DNA from 4 places in the Companilactobacillus bobalius genome. Region 1 is predicted to be linked to each of the others. Evidence: predicted binding sites of a transcription regulator. Region 1 holds the regulator's gene; each other region holds the start of a gene.
What was found. The regulator Rex, encoded in region 1, represses fermentation and respiration genes when NADH is low (regulators of the CRP and FNR family bind a similar motif). The targets are predictions, from matches to a motif close to TTGTGAANTANTTCACAA.
Positions count from the first base shown of each region.

Region 1 (3,222 bases):
ATAGTCTTAATTATAGAAGACTTTTTGTAAAAAATGAAATTGATAACGGTTTCAAATTAAAATATTTTTCATTCAGTTCATTTTTACGAACATTATTTAGCCCCACGCATAAAATGGTTCTACTTTTGCTTGATTTAGCCAATAAAAAAAACAGAACATCCGGTTTTTTCAAATCGACATTCTGCACTTTTTTACATTATTTTAATATTTATCTAATCTTCGCCTGATTCTGAAGCAATAATATCCAAATCACCAGAAAGCGTCCATGAAGCAACAGTTGCTGGAACGATTAAATGAATACCCTTGCTCAAATCATAGTCTTTTCCATCAACGGTAATCTTACCTTGACCATTAATTATAGAAATCAAAGTATACTTACCAATTTGGTGATGTAATTCGACTGGTTCCTTAATTTCCCAGTGATAAACTGAGAAGAATGGTGATACGGGTGGTTGAACGAATGTTGTAAACTTGTTCTTGCCCTCTTCTTTTGATTCAATATTTAATTGTGGATCTTTATGAGGAACTGTAATTGTATCCTCTGATTGTTTGATGTGAAGGTCACGTTTCTTACCAGTAGACTTTTCAACACGGTCATAGTCATACAAACGATATGTTGTATCACTGCTTTGTTGTGTCTCTAGAGCCATAATACCCTTGTTCAAAGCGTGAACAGTCCCACTTGGTACATAATAGAAGTCACCAGTCTTAACTGGAACTTTTCTTAGTAGATGATCCCAGTCACCTGACTCAATCATCTTATCAAGTTCTGCTTTGTTCTTAGCATTGTGACCATAAATCAAGTATGAACCTGGTTCAGCATCAATGATGTACCAGCATTCTGTCTTACCTAATTCATGTTCATGTTCTGCTGCATATTCATTGTCAGGATGAACTTGAACAGATAGACTTGCTTCAGCATCCAAAATCTTTGTTAGAAGTGGGAATACTTTTCCCTTAGGATTGCCGAATAACTCACCATGATTTTTCCAAAGATCATCGACATATTGACCAGCAAATTCACCATTTTCAACTTGTGATCTACCATGTGGATGACCTGAAATAGCCCAGCATTCACCAATAGCGCCATCTGGAATATTGTAACCAAACTTAGTTTCTAGCTTTCTTCCACCCCAAATTTTTTCGTGGAATACAGGCTTTAAGAACAATGGTTCACTCATAATACTTTCCCCCAAAAAATTATTCTTGCTCTTCTTTCATTGACTTATCACGATCTAAGAAGAAAATCAGAGTCTGCAATTCATTAGCCAAATCAACATAATGAACACGGATACTGCTTGGAACATTGATAATTACTGGTGTAAAGTTCAGGATACCTCTAACTCCAGCATCAGCCAATAAGTCAGCAGTTGTTTGAGCTGCATTCGAAGAAACAGTCAAGATACAGACATCGATTTGTTGCAAATGAAGTTGTTCCTTTAGTTCAGATATATCATAAACGGGAACACCACTCTTAACTGTGCCAACAATTTCCTTATTAATATCAAAAGCTGCTGCAATTCGAACATTATTAGTCCGAGAAAAGTTATAATTTAGTAAGGCGTTACCTAAATTACCTACACCAACTAGGGCTACGTTAGTACGCTTATCTTGATTCAAGAGCTTTTTAAAGAAAGCCACTAAATCGTTTACATCGTAGCCATAACCACGTTTTCCAAGTGCTCCTAGATATGAGAAGTCACGTCTTATTGTAGCACTATCTATCTTGACCCCTTCTGATAATTCTCCAGAAGAGATCTTTTTTGTACCTTCATCTTTTAAAAATTGAAAATACCGATAATAAATTGGTAAACGCTTTATTGTTGCGTTTGGAACAGTTGTTTTTGTCATAATTTACCACCATATGTGTGTCATTTCACTAACATTTATAGTAAATAAAAATCGACAAAAACGCAATACGTTAAACCTATAAAGACATAATTTATTGAATAATGATAAAATTGTGAATATATAAAGGAGTTTGAAATTGATTTTATTACAAGCACAGAACATTACAAAGAATTTTGGTACTAAAAGGCTATTCTCTAACGTTAGCTTTGAAGTACAGGATAATAGTAGAATTGGTCTAGTCGGCCGAAACGGTGTCGGCAAATCAACTATGCTCAAAATTATTTCTGATCAAGAAAGTTATAATAGTGGAAATATTGCTCTGAAAAAGGATACAAATATCGGTTACCTTGCTCAGGACTCCGGTTTGAATAGTGAAAATAAAATTTTTGACGAGATGGAACACGTTTTTGATTATCTAAAGGAACAAGAAAAAAAGATGCACACTTTAGAAGAAAAAATTGCTGACCCCAATGTTCAAGATTACGACAACATTTTGAAGCAATATGATCAATTGCAAAATACCTTCCGTCAAGAAAATGGTTACGGCTATCAATCAGAGATTCGCAGTGTCCTCAAGGGATTCGGATTCGATGAGGATGTTTGGCAAGCACAAATATCAACCCTTTCTGGTGGTGAACGTTCACGCTTGGCTATGGCTAAAATGCTCTTGGAACATCACGATATTTTACTTTTGGATGAGCCCACAAATCATTTGGACATCAATACAGTTGAATGGCTTGAAGGTTATCTCAAAAATTACCGTGGCGCACTAGTCATCATTTCCCATGACCAATACTTTTTGGACAAAGTCGTTACTGAAATTGTTGAGATCAATCATCACTCATCAACTCATTATTCTGGTAATTACTCTTTCTATTTACAAGAAAAGAAAAAAAATCAAGAAGTAGCCTGGAAACATTATGAAGAGCAACAGGCTGAAATTAAGAAGACTGAAGAGTATATCCAAAAGAATATTGTCCGTGCTTCCACTACCAAGATGGCTCAAAGTCGTCGTAAGAAGTTGGAACATATGGATGTCTTGGATCGTCCTGACAGTGATCAAGGCTCAGTTCATTTTAAATTTCAAATTGATAAGGAAAGTGGCAATGACGTATTACTCGTCAAAGATGCCGCTATCGGTTATGAAGACCAAATTATGTCCGAACCTATCAATTTAGATGTCAAAAAGGGTGAACGTGTTGGTATTATCGGACCAAACGGTATCGGTAAATCAACTTTTCTTAAATCTATCTTGGGACAAATCCCAATGATCAAGGGAACATCTCAGTTTGGTGCCAATGTTCAAGTTGGTTACTACGATCAGAATTTGAAAAATCTTGATCCAAAAAAAGATGTTCTTCATGAAATTTG
Region 1 is NZ_MYFM01000002.1:355,676-358,897, reverse strand. Features, by position in the region: gene manA (mannose-6-phosphate isomerase, class I) at 213-1,181, opposite strand; gene LKACC16343_RS04855 (redox-sensing transcriptional repressor Rex) at 1,201-1,851, opposite strand; gene LKACC16343_RS04850 (ABC-F family ATP-binding cassette domain-containing protein) at 1,988-3,222, shown strand, end outside.

Region 2 (3,222 bases), on a different contig from region 1:
TTGGTATACAATTCTAACATGTCTGTAATATCATGCAAATCAAGGTTGAAGTAGTCGGAAATTTTGTTCAACCGATAATTAGTCGTGTTTCGATGAACATTCAATCTAGTTGAAGTGTCGGTCACATTACCATTTGATTTGAAATAACAATCGAGGGTATCAATTAATTCAGTTCCGGCTCTGGTTTTAAGCAAATTTTTAAAGTTATTGATGATTTTGGCCGAGTGGAGCTGACTTTGGAGTAATTTATTTAGAAAGCTGATTTGGTGATAATAATAAATATCGGTCAATTGCAATTCATAAACAACTTTAATAGTATCAATCGCTTGTTGAACGGCTTTTTTTAAATTAGTACTTTGATTACTGATGCCAATCACGATTTGATTAAGTTGACTGAATTTTAAGTACTTTTCTAAATTTTCGGTATTACGAGTAATAATCAATTGTTGATGCGGTGTCTTACTGAAGTAGAAGTCACCTTCAAAAATCGTTGGTTGATTATCTGTTTCGAGAATAACGGCATAGCGTTTTAATTCTAGATTGATATTCAAAGCTTGAGCTCGAGATTTTAATTCAGCATTTTCAGAAATATTGTCGATAGTGGTCCATTGATAAAGAAAATGATTCAGTGATTCCTTACGTTGATTTTCGGCCTTAGAGCTATTGATCTGGGTAATCAGTAATTCAGTTGATACCTTGAGTAGAGAGGCTAAGGGAGTAACCTTTTCAGGATCGCCGGTAATGCCAATAACGCCAATCGTTTTACCTTGAAATTCGACTGGGATGTTCACACCAGGTTGACCGAATTTACCAAAGGATTCAACCATAGGTTTAGTCTTGCCACTTTCAATAGTTTCAATGGCACCAATATGAAGAGTATTGATACGCTCTTTATTGCCACTAGCGATGATATAACCTTTCTCGTTCATCATATTAATATTATAAGGGATGCTTTCCATCATTCGATCAACAATGGATTGAGCTAATTTGGGGTCTAATTTCATAATTTTATCCTTGTTAAAGATTAAGCAAACTTACATAAAAGCTTAAATCCATTATTTGTGCATATAAATATTTTACATTATTTTAAATTTTAAAAACATTGATTTATCAAGAAATCACATTATTTTTTAATATATTATCCAATTATTTTTGTGCATGTGTACATTGATTTAGAAAATTTATCAAGGTATTATACAAAAGTTAATAATTGTTCAATATTTAACAATTACCGTGTTTTTGAGGAGGATATTTAAAAATGGTTATTGCTTGGTGGGCAGCCTTGTTAGGCTTGCTTTTAGCAATTGGATTGATTTTATTCAGGGTTAATCCTATTTATGCATTAATTTTTGGGGCAATTGTTGGTTGCTTAATTGGAGGAATGAATCTTTCACAGACAACCGATGTAATTGTCAAAGGTAGTTCTGGTGTTATGGGGACGATTATCCGTGTTATTGCGGCTGGAGTTTTAGCCGGAGTTATGATGGAATCAGGTGCAGCTAACGTAATTGCATCTAATATTGTTAATCATTTTAGTGATAAGTTGGCCATTTTGGCGTTGGCTTTATCGACGATGGTTTTAACAGGTGTAGGGATTTTTATTCCCGTAGCTGTATTGATTGTGGCACCGATTGCTCTAGAAGTTGGGCAGAAGATGCATTACAGTAAACTTTCATTATTAGTAGCTCTTTCTGGTGGTGGTAAGGCTGGAAATATCATTTCACCTAATCCTAATACAATTGCGGCTGCTAAGGGTTTTAATGTTGAACTTTCACAAGTTATGATCGCAGATTTTGTACCAGCTATCGTTGGTTTGATCGTAACAGTACTTTTGGCAACATTGATCAAAAATAAAGGAACTTTCGTGTCAGCAGAGCATAAGTTTGAAACTAAAGAGGATAAAGATTTACCAAGTTTGAAGGCAGCAATTGTGACACCTTTGGTAGCTGTTATTCTACTTTTGATTACTCCGGTAGGTGACATTCTAGGAATTAAAGCTTTAGCTTCATTCAACTTAGATGCAATGTATATTTTACCGATTGCCGGTTTAATCGGAACTTTGGCGATGGGACAACGTAAAAAGTTTTTGAAATATATGACCGGTGGATTAGCACGAATGACTGATGTAGTGCTGATTTTGATAGGTGCTGGTGCGATTGCTGGTTTAGTTTCAGCATCTGATTTACCACAAAAGGTAGTTGAAATCGTAAAGGTTTCTGGAATCTCCGGAACTTTCTTGGCTCCAATTGCCGGTATTTTAATGGCCGCAGCAACAGCTTCAACTTCTACTGGTGTTATTTTGGCATCGAACTCATTCAGCAAGTCAATCATGTCCTTTGGTATTTCTGGTACAGGTGCCGCAGCGATGGTTCATACTGGAGCAACTGTTATCGATCAATTACCACATGGTAACTATTTCCACGTAACAGCCAAAGCCGTTGACATGCACTTTAAAGAAAGAATGAGCGTTGTTTTGTGGGAAATGCTAGTTGGACTTTCAATGACGATTGTAGCAACATTAATGTATGGAAATTTGTTCTAGAGGTGGATTATGATGAAAATAGTTTTGGCTCCAGATTCATATAAAAATTCATTAACAGCTAAAGAAGTCGCTACTGCGATGCATAAGGGATTTGCTAAAGTTTATCCAGAGGCAGATTTTGTTGATGTGCCAATGGCTGATGGTGGTGAGGGAACCGTTCAATCTTTAGTAGATGCTAAAAATGGGCAAATTATTACTGAAGAAGTAACTAATCCTTTGGGGTATAAGACAGAAGCTCACTATGGCTTGATTGATGATGGTAAAGTGGCTGTGATTGAAATGGCCGAAGCAAGTGGAATCCAGTATATTAATCAATTTACTCAAAATCCTTATATTACAACAACCTTTGGAACTGGTGAATTGATAAAGTCAGCTATCCAAAAGGGCGCAAAGACTATTATTATCGGAATTGGCGGGTCAGCTACTAATGACGGTGGTGCTGGAATGGCTCAGGCTTTAGGTGCTCATTTATTGGATGAAAAAGGTCAGGAACTCCAATATGGTGGTGCTATGTTGGAAAAACTAGATAAAATCGACACTACAGATATGTTACCAGAACTAGCTGATGTAAAAGTTGTCATTGCTTCTGATGTAACAAATCCGTTAACGGGTCCTAATGGCGCTAGTCATGTCTTTGGTCCTCAAAAGGGTGCTAGTGAAGAAATGGTCGAGTTCTTAGA
Region 2 is NZ_MYFM01000001.1:443,385-446,606, reverse strand. Features, by position in the region: gene LKACC16343_RS02120 (CdaR family transcriptional regulator) at 1-1,004, opposite strand, end outside; gene LKACC16343_RS02115 (GntP family permease) at 1,259-2,542, shown strand; gene LKACC16343_RS02110 (glycerate kinase family protein) at 2,555-3,222, shown strand, end outside.
Region 2: the regulator Rex is predicted to act here: its motif matches at 1,211-1,228, upstream of LKACC16343_RS02115 (GntP family permease).

Region 3 (3,222 bases), on a different contig from region 1:
ACGAACTGAAGTCTTTTCAAAGTAAACTCTTGGTTGTTTAATCCATTGCATATTATTTCTCCGTTTTGCGATTGTCTTAATGTTAAGCAAATCAAATGAAGATACGTTATGAGAAATAGAATTCTTCCCCCATGAACCAGTACCAAGAGTAAGTGATGGAATCATTTCATTATAAAGATTACCAATACCACCAATAGCGGCAGGAGTATTTACCAAGACACGACTAGCTTTCATCTTAATACCAAACTCTGTAGCTAAGTCTTCATCCATTGTGTGAATACCAACTGTGTGACCTAAACCACCAAAGTGTAACAATTCATCAGCTTTTTCGAAGCCTTCTTTATGCCCAGCAACTTTATAAACCGAAAGTACAGGTGATAATTTTTCAGCTGAAAGTGGCTCTTCTGGGCCAACCTTTGATAATTCAACACCAAGTACTTTAGTATCAGTGGGAACCTTGATACCAGCTAATTTAGCAATTTCGATAGCTGATTTACCAGCGATAGGACCTTTAACCCCACCCTCTGGTCTAAACATTGCATCAGCTAATTTCTTATAATCTGATTTCTTAATGAAGTAAATCCTATTCTTTTCAAATAGAGATTTAACTTCGTCATAAATATCAGCATCAACGATGGCACTATTTTCAGAAGCACAAACCATACCATTATCAAATGTCTTTGATAAAACAATATCGTTAACAGCACGTTTGATATTAGCAGTCTTTTCAATGTATGCAGGACCATTACCAGGACCAACACCCAAGGCAGGTTTACCAGTTGAGTAAGCAGCCTTAACCATTCCAGGACCACCAGTAGCAAGAACACTAGCAATACCTTCGTTATTCATCAAGTATGATGTTGCTTCAATACTTGGTTTTTCGATCCATTGAATGACACCTTCTGGGGCACCAGCATCAACGGCAGCTTTTAACATAACTTTAGCGGCGGCAACAGAACAATTTTGAGCTTGGGGATGGAAACCAAAGATAATTGGATTACGTGTTTTCATGGCAATCAATGACTTAAACATTGCAGTTGAAGTTGGGTTAGTAACGGGTGTAACACCTGCTAAAACACCAAGTGGTTCAGCAACTTTGATCAAACGATGTTCTTTATCGTCTTCAATAATGCCAACAGTCTTGTCACGTTTGATTGAGTGCCAAATCTCTTCTGTAGCATACATATTTTTAATAACTTTATCTTCAACCATTCCACGGCCAGTTTCTTTATAGGCTAACTTAGCCAATTCAAAACTAGCATTCAATCCAGCAATGGCCATTTGGTGAACAATATGGTCAACTTGTTTTTGAGTAAAACCGTCCATGATATCCAAGGCCTTGTGAGCCTTAGCAACCATAGCATCAATAACTGGTTTTACATCTTCTTTTTCATCTGATTTTGTAGAAACCTTTGTATCTTTGGAACCTTTCAACATCTGATTACCTCCAAGATTTAAAAATCGATATATTTGTTAACTAATTCACGTTTTATCTTATCACTGTACAATCAATGTTCAAGTTATTTTGTTCAAAAAGCTCAAGTAAACGTTTTCACGTTGATATATCAACACCTGCAACTCAAACGATTGTCAAAAAATAATTTCACATCTTATTTCAATTGTGAATATTTCTTCACAATCTCATCAAAATGCCTATTCTAGGTTGCTTTCCAATTCACAAAAAAAAGAGCTGAATTGAAATTCAGCTCTTGCTTGTGAAAATATTTATCTTTTTTAATGAGATGTTTTGTCGTTTGATGTTAAATTTTATTTGTTTCAAATATAGATTGATTATAGGCATCAACCCCCTTTTTGTGGAGATTTTCGCTTAGGTGTTCTACTCTTAAATACATTTTGTATTGTGAAAATTTGGTCTATTCTATTCTCAATAGTTTTCCTTCTACGTTTCTAATAACTATACTTCAGATTCTAACAACCAAATTTTTATATTTTTCTTCTCAAGTATGCTGCCTAAACGGGTTGCGCAAGGGCAACCTCCTGTGGTTTGCTACAGTGCTGGAATTGCCCGCATAGTACGCGTGCGATTCCAGTACTTAGGCAAATCCTCGGAGGCTGTTCGCCCTTGCTCCACCCTCTCTCTATTATCTAAACATGGTCTTAGTAGCACGTGCCATTACTTTTGGATCTTTCTCATAATGGTGCATTGGTGTCATCTCTGACAATGGAATATTCAACAATGTATATACGGCACGTTGTGCTGCACGGAATGAATATTGTTCCGTAAAGACCATATCGAATGGTTGTTCACAGAATTGACTGATGAAGGCCAAATTCTTACTGTTCTTTGGAACTACATCTGGACGATCTCCGACGGCTCTTTGATTGAACATTGCACTTGCATATGGTAGGTGAACAGGAATTACATTGACAATGCTGTCCATAATTTCCTGTGTATGGTTCTTGATATTGTCTTTGCTTGGATCTACTTCTGCTAAGTGGCCTAATAATTCTTCTAGCATTTCTTTACCTGTCATTTCCATTACAGGCTTTTGTACATAATCACCATTTCTTCTTGGATACATGAAGTAACCCCAGAATGTTGACTCATTAGGCTTTTGTGCCTTGAAGTGTGGTTGATGATGAACAACGATTGACAACAATGGTGTACTGTTAATCCATGTATTCAAAGCATTTCCGGGCTCTTGTTGTGTAATACGTGAAATTTCATTTACCAAGAAGTGGCTGTTGGTTGTAACTGTGAGACTGACCCACTCACTTTGTGTACGATCACCAAAGAATTTGTCAGGATTACCTAGAGAATAGAACTTCTCAGCTGCTTTCTTCCAAAGTGCTGCACTAGGTGCATAATCCATATTTTCCTTAAATGGTGTATTAAAGTCACCAAGTGCTGAACTATCAGTAATTGAACCATTAGTATCGAAGACTAAGTCGTTTTCAGCAATATCAATGTGTCCTTCTTTGTTATCATTGTCGACTTCTTCATACTTGAGTCCAGTAACGATAATATCATCTTGAAGTGGTGTATCTTTGAATTCCAAATCAGTAACTTTACGGTTATTGATGAAGGTTACACCACGATCTTCCAAATACTTGCGCATTGGCAAAATGATACTTTCAAATTGATTGTATGGACTTCTTGTAACACCTTCTAGTGTATTGATACGACTGAATTCAAGAATCATACGATTCATATAACGACGTAGCTCAACAGCTGAACTAGCACGTTTGAAAGCAAATGTT
Region 3 is NZ_MYFM01000007.1:75,198-78,419, reverse strand. Features, by position in the region: gene adhE (bifunctional acetaldehyde-CoA/alcohol dehydrogenase) at 1-1,437, opposite strand, end outside; gene LKACC16343_RS11155 (oleate hydratase) at 2,103-3,222, opposite strand, start outside.
Region 3: the regulator Rex is predicted to act here: its motif matches at 1,471-1,488, upstream of adhE (bifunctional acetaldehyde-CoA/alcohol dehydrogenase).

Region 4 (3,222 bases), on a different contig from region 1:
GTTCAAAGATGATCCATACAAATCTTCATTGATCAGTGCTATTGAATCTGTTCAAATCCCTGTTTACACATTAGATGGATTTGTTGACTTTGGTTATGATGCTGTACTTACAAATCTAAAGGCTTTGAAACACTTTGAATTACTTTCAGTTGCTGGTGCTTATTGGCAAGGTAAGTCAAGTAACCCAATGCTTCAAAGAATTTATGCTACAGCCTTCTACAAGGAAGATGGACTAGAAGCTGACCTTAAACGTCGTGCCGAAATCAAAGAACGTGATCACAGAACAATTGGCCGTGATTTAGACTTGTTCTTCGTTGACCCAGAAGTTGGTGCTGGTCTTCCATACTGGATGCCAAATGGTGCTACAATCCGTCGTGTCATCGAAAGATATATTGTTGATAAGGAAGTTGCTTGGGGTTACCAACACGTTTACACACCTATTCTTATGAACTTAAATGCTTATAAGACTTCAGGTCACTGGGCACATTACCGTGAAGACATGTTCCCACCAATGGATATGGGTGATGGCGAAATGCTTGAACTACGTCCAATGAACTGTCCTTCACATATTCAAATTTACAAGCATCACAACCGTTCATACAGGGATCTACCACTTCGTATTGCTGAACTTGGTATGATGCACAGATATGAAAAATCTGGTGCTTTGTCAGGCTTACAACGTGTTCGTGAAATGACTCTAAATGATGGTCACACATTCGTTGCTCTTGACCAAATCCAAGAAGAATTCAAACGTACACTACAATTGATGGTTGAAGTTTACAAAGACTTTGATATCAATGATTACACATTCCGTCTAAGTTATCGTGACCCTGCTAATACAGAGAAGTACTTCGATGATGATGAAATGTGGAACAGATCACAATCAATGCTTAAGGCTGCTATGGATGATCTTGGCTTGAAGTACTATGAAGCTGAAGGTGAAGCTGCATTCTATGGTCCAAAGCTTGATGTACAAACAAAGACAGCTCTTGGTAATGAAGAAACATTGTCAACAATTCAATTAGACTTCATGCAACCAGAGAAGTTCCAACTAACATATGTTGGTTCAGATGGTGAAGATCACAGACCAGTTATGATTCACCGTGGTATTGTTTCAACTATGGAAAGATTCATTGCTTATCTAATTGAAATTTACAAGGGTGCTTTCCCAACATGGTTGGCTCCTACACAAGTACGTATTATCCCTGTTAACCAAAAACTTCATACAGAATATGCTAACGAAGTTCTTTCAGAATTACGTGCTAAGAATATCCGTGCTGAAATCGATGACCGTGACGAAAAGATGGGTTACAAGATTCGTGATTCTCAAACAATGAAGATACCATATACAGTAGTTATTGGTGATGAAGAAGCTAAGAACGCCACTGTTTCTGTAAGAAAATATGGTGAAGATGATTCAGCTTCAGAAAATGCTAAGATGTTCGTAAGTTCAGTTGTTGCTGATATTGCTAACTTTAGTCGTAAAGATGTTACTGATAAATCTGCTGACAAGAATTAATTAATATCCTTTAGCAAAATAACATTTTAAAAATTAAATACATTCAATCATGAAAATGATTGAGTGTATTTTTTTTGGACAAAATCGTGTTGAGTGTTCATTTAAAATGAACAATTGTATTCACTATATAAACAATATATGAATCAAAAATTTTAAAAAATATGATAATTTGTGAAATTAAATTTTTTTTTGATAAAATTTTCTCAATCTTAGCAGTGGTTATCACAATCTTTGAGTTTGTGAAGTAAAAAAACAGGTTGATACCCCAGAATGTAAGCGTTATCATGCGCTTGTAAGGAAATAGTTATCGTTTTCACAAAAGGAGAGTGTGAATATGCAAATCGCTGTAATTAAGGAACAAAAAGAAGGAGAAGGTCGTGTAGCGGCAACTCCAGAAAATGTTCGTAAGATGGTTGAAGCTGGTAATGAAGTACTTGTTGAAAAAGATGCAGGTATTGGGGCAGGCTTTACAAACGAAGAGTATGTCGATGCTGGTGGTAAATTAGTTAGTCATGAAGATGGCTGGAAAGCTGAATTGATCATCAAGGTTAAAGAACCTGATCCTGAAGAATATAAGTATTTCTCAAAAGGTAAAATTGTTTGGGGATTTCAACATTTGGCATCATCAAAGCCAACTGTTGAGGCAATGATGAAAGCTGGTACAACTGCAATTGGTGGTGAAACAATTGTCAAAGATGGGAAATTGGAATTGTTGGCACCAATGAGTGCAATTGCCGGCCGTAGATCAGTTATTATGGGTGCCTATTATCTTGAGGCACAACATCAAGGCCAAGGAATTCTTCTACCGGGTATTCCTGGAATCGATGGTGGTAACGTCGTAATCTTTGGTGGTGGTAATGCCGCTGTAAACGCTGCTACATTAGCTTTAAACATGGGATGCTCAGTTGTAATTATTGAATTGAATGATGAAAGAATTAAGTTCTTACAAGATAAATTTGCAGGTAAGAAATTCAGAGTTGTTAAATCAAATGAAGAAAACTTAGCCAAGGAAATTAAAGATGCTGATATCTTTATTTCAACAATTTTGATTCCAGGTTCAAGACCACCTAAGTTGGTTAAGGAATATATGGTTAAATCAATGAAGCCAGGAAGTGTTCTAGTTGATGTAGCTATTGATCAAGGTGGAACTGTTGAAACAATTGATCATCCAACAACTATTGATGATCCAATCTTTGTAAAAGATGGAATTATCCATTATGCAGTTCCTAATCAACCAGGAGCAGTACCACGTACAGCAACAATGGCCTTGGCAAAAGGTAATTTGAGTTACTTACTAGAAATTGCTGACAAAGGTATTAACGAAGCCATCAAGACAGATGAAGCTTTAGCATCAGGGGTTAACCTCTTTGAAGGTAAGGTAACTAATAAAGGATTGGCAGATTCACTTGATTTACCTTATACAAAATTGTCAGTTGATGAAGAATCAGTTAACTAAATATTGATTAAATATAGATAAAAATTAAAGATGGGTGAGGTACGGATCATGCTAAAAGGTGTAGGCATTGATAATATTGTTGATATTCATGATATTGAAGAAGCAAAGGCAATTGTTGGAAAATATGCTCGTAAGACCCCTCTAGTTCAATCCATGTTTTTGAGCCGTAATGTTGTTGGTGGGGACGTTTACTTAAAACTAGAAAATATGCAACTAACAGGATCGTTCAAATTCAGAGGTGCCAATA
Region 4 is NZ_MYFM01000008.1:80,484-83,705, forward strand. Features, by position in the region: gene thrS (threonine--tRNA ligase) at 1-1,519, shown strand, start outside; gene ald (alanine dehydrogenase) at 1,854-2,975, shown strand; gene tdcB (bifunctional threonine ammonia-lyase/L-serine ammonia-lyase TdcB) at 3,024-3,222, shown strand, end outside.
Region 4: the regulator Rex is predicted to act here: its motif matches at 1,821-1,838, upstream of ald (alanine dehydrogenase).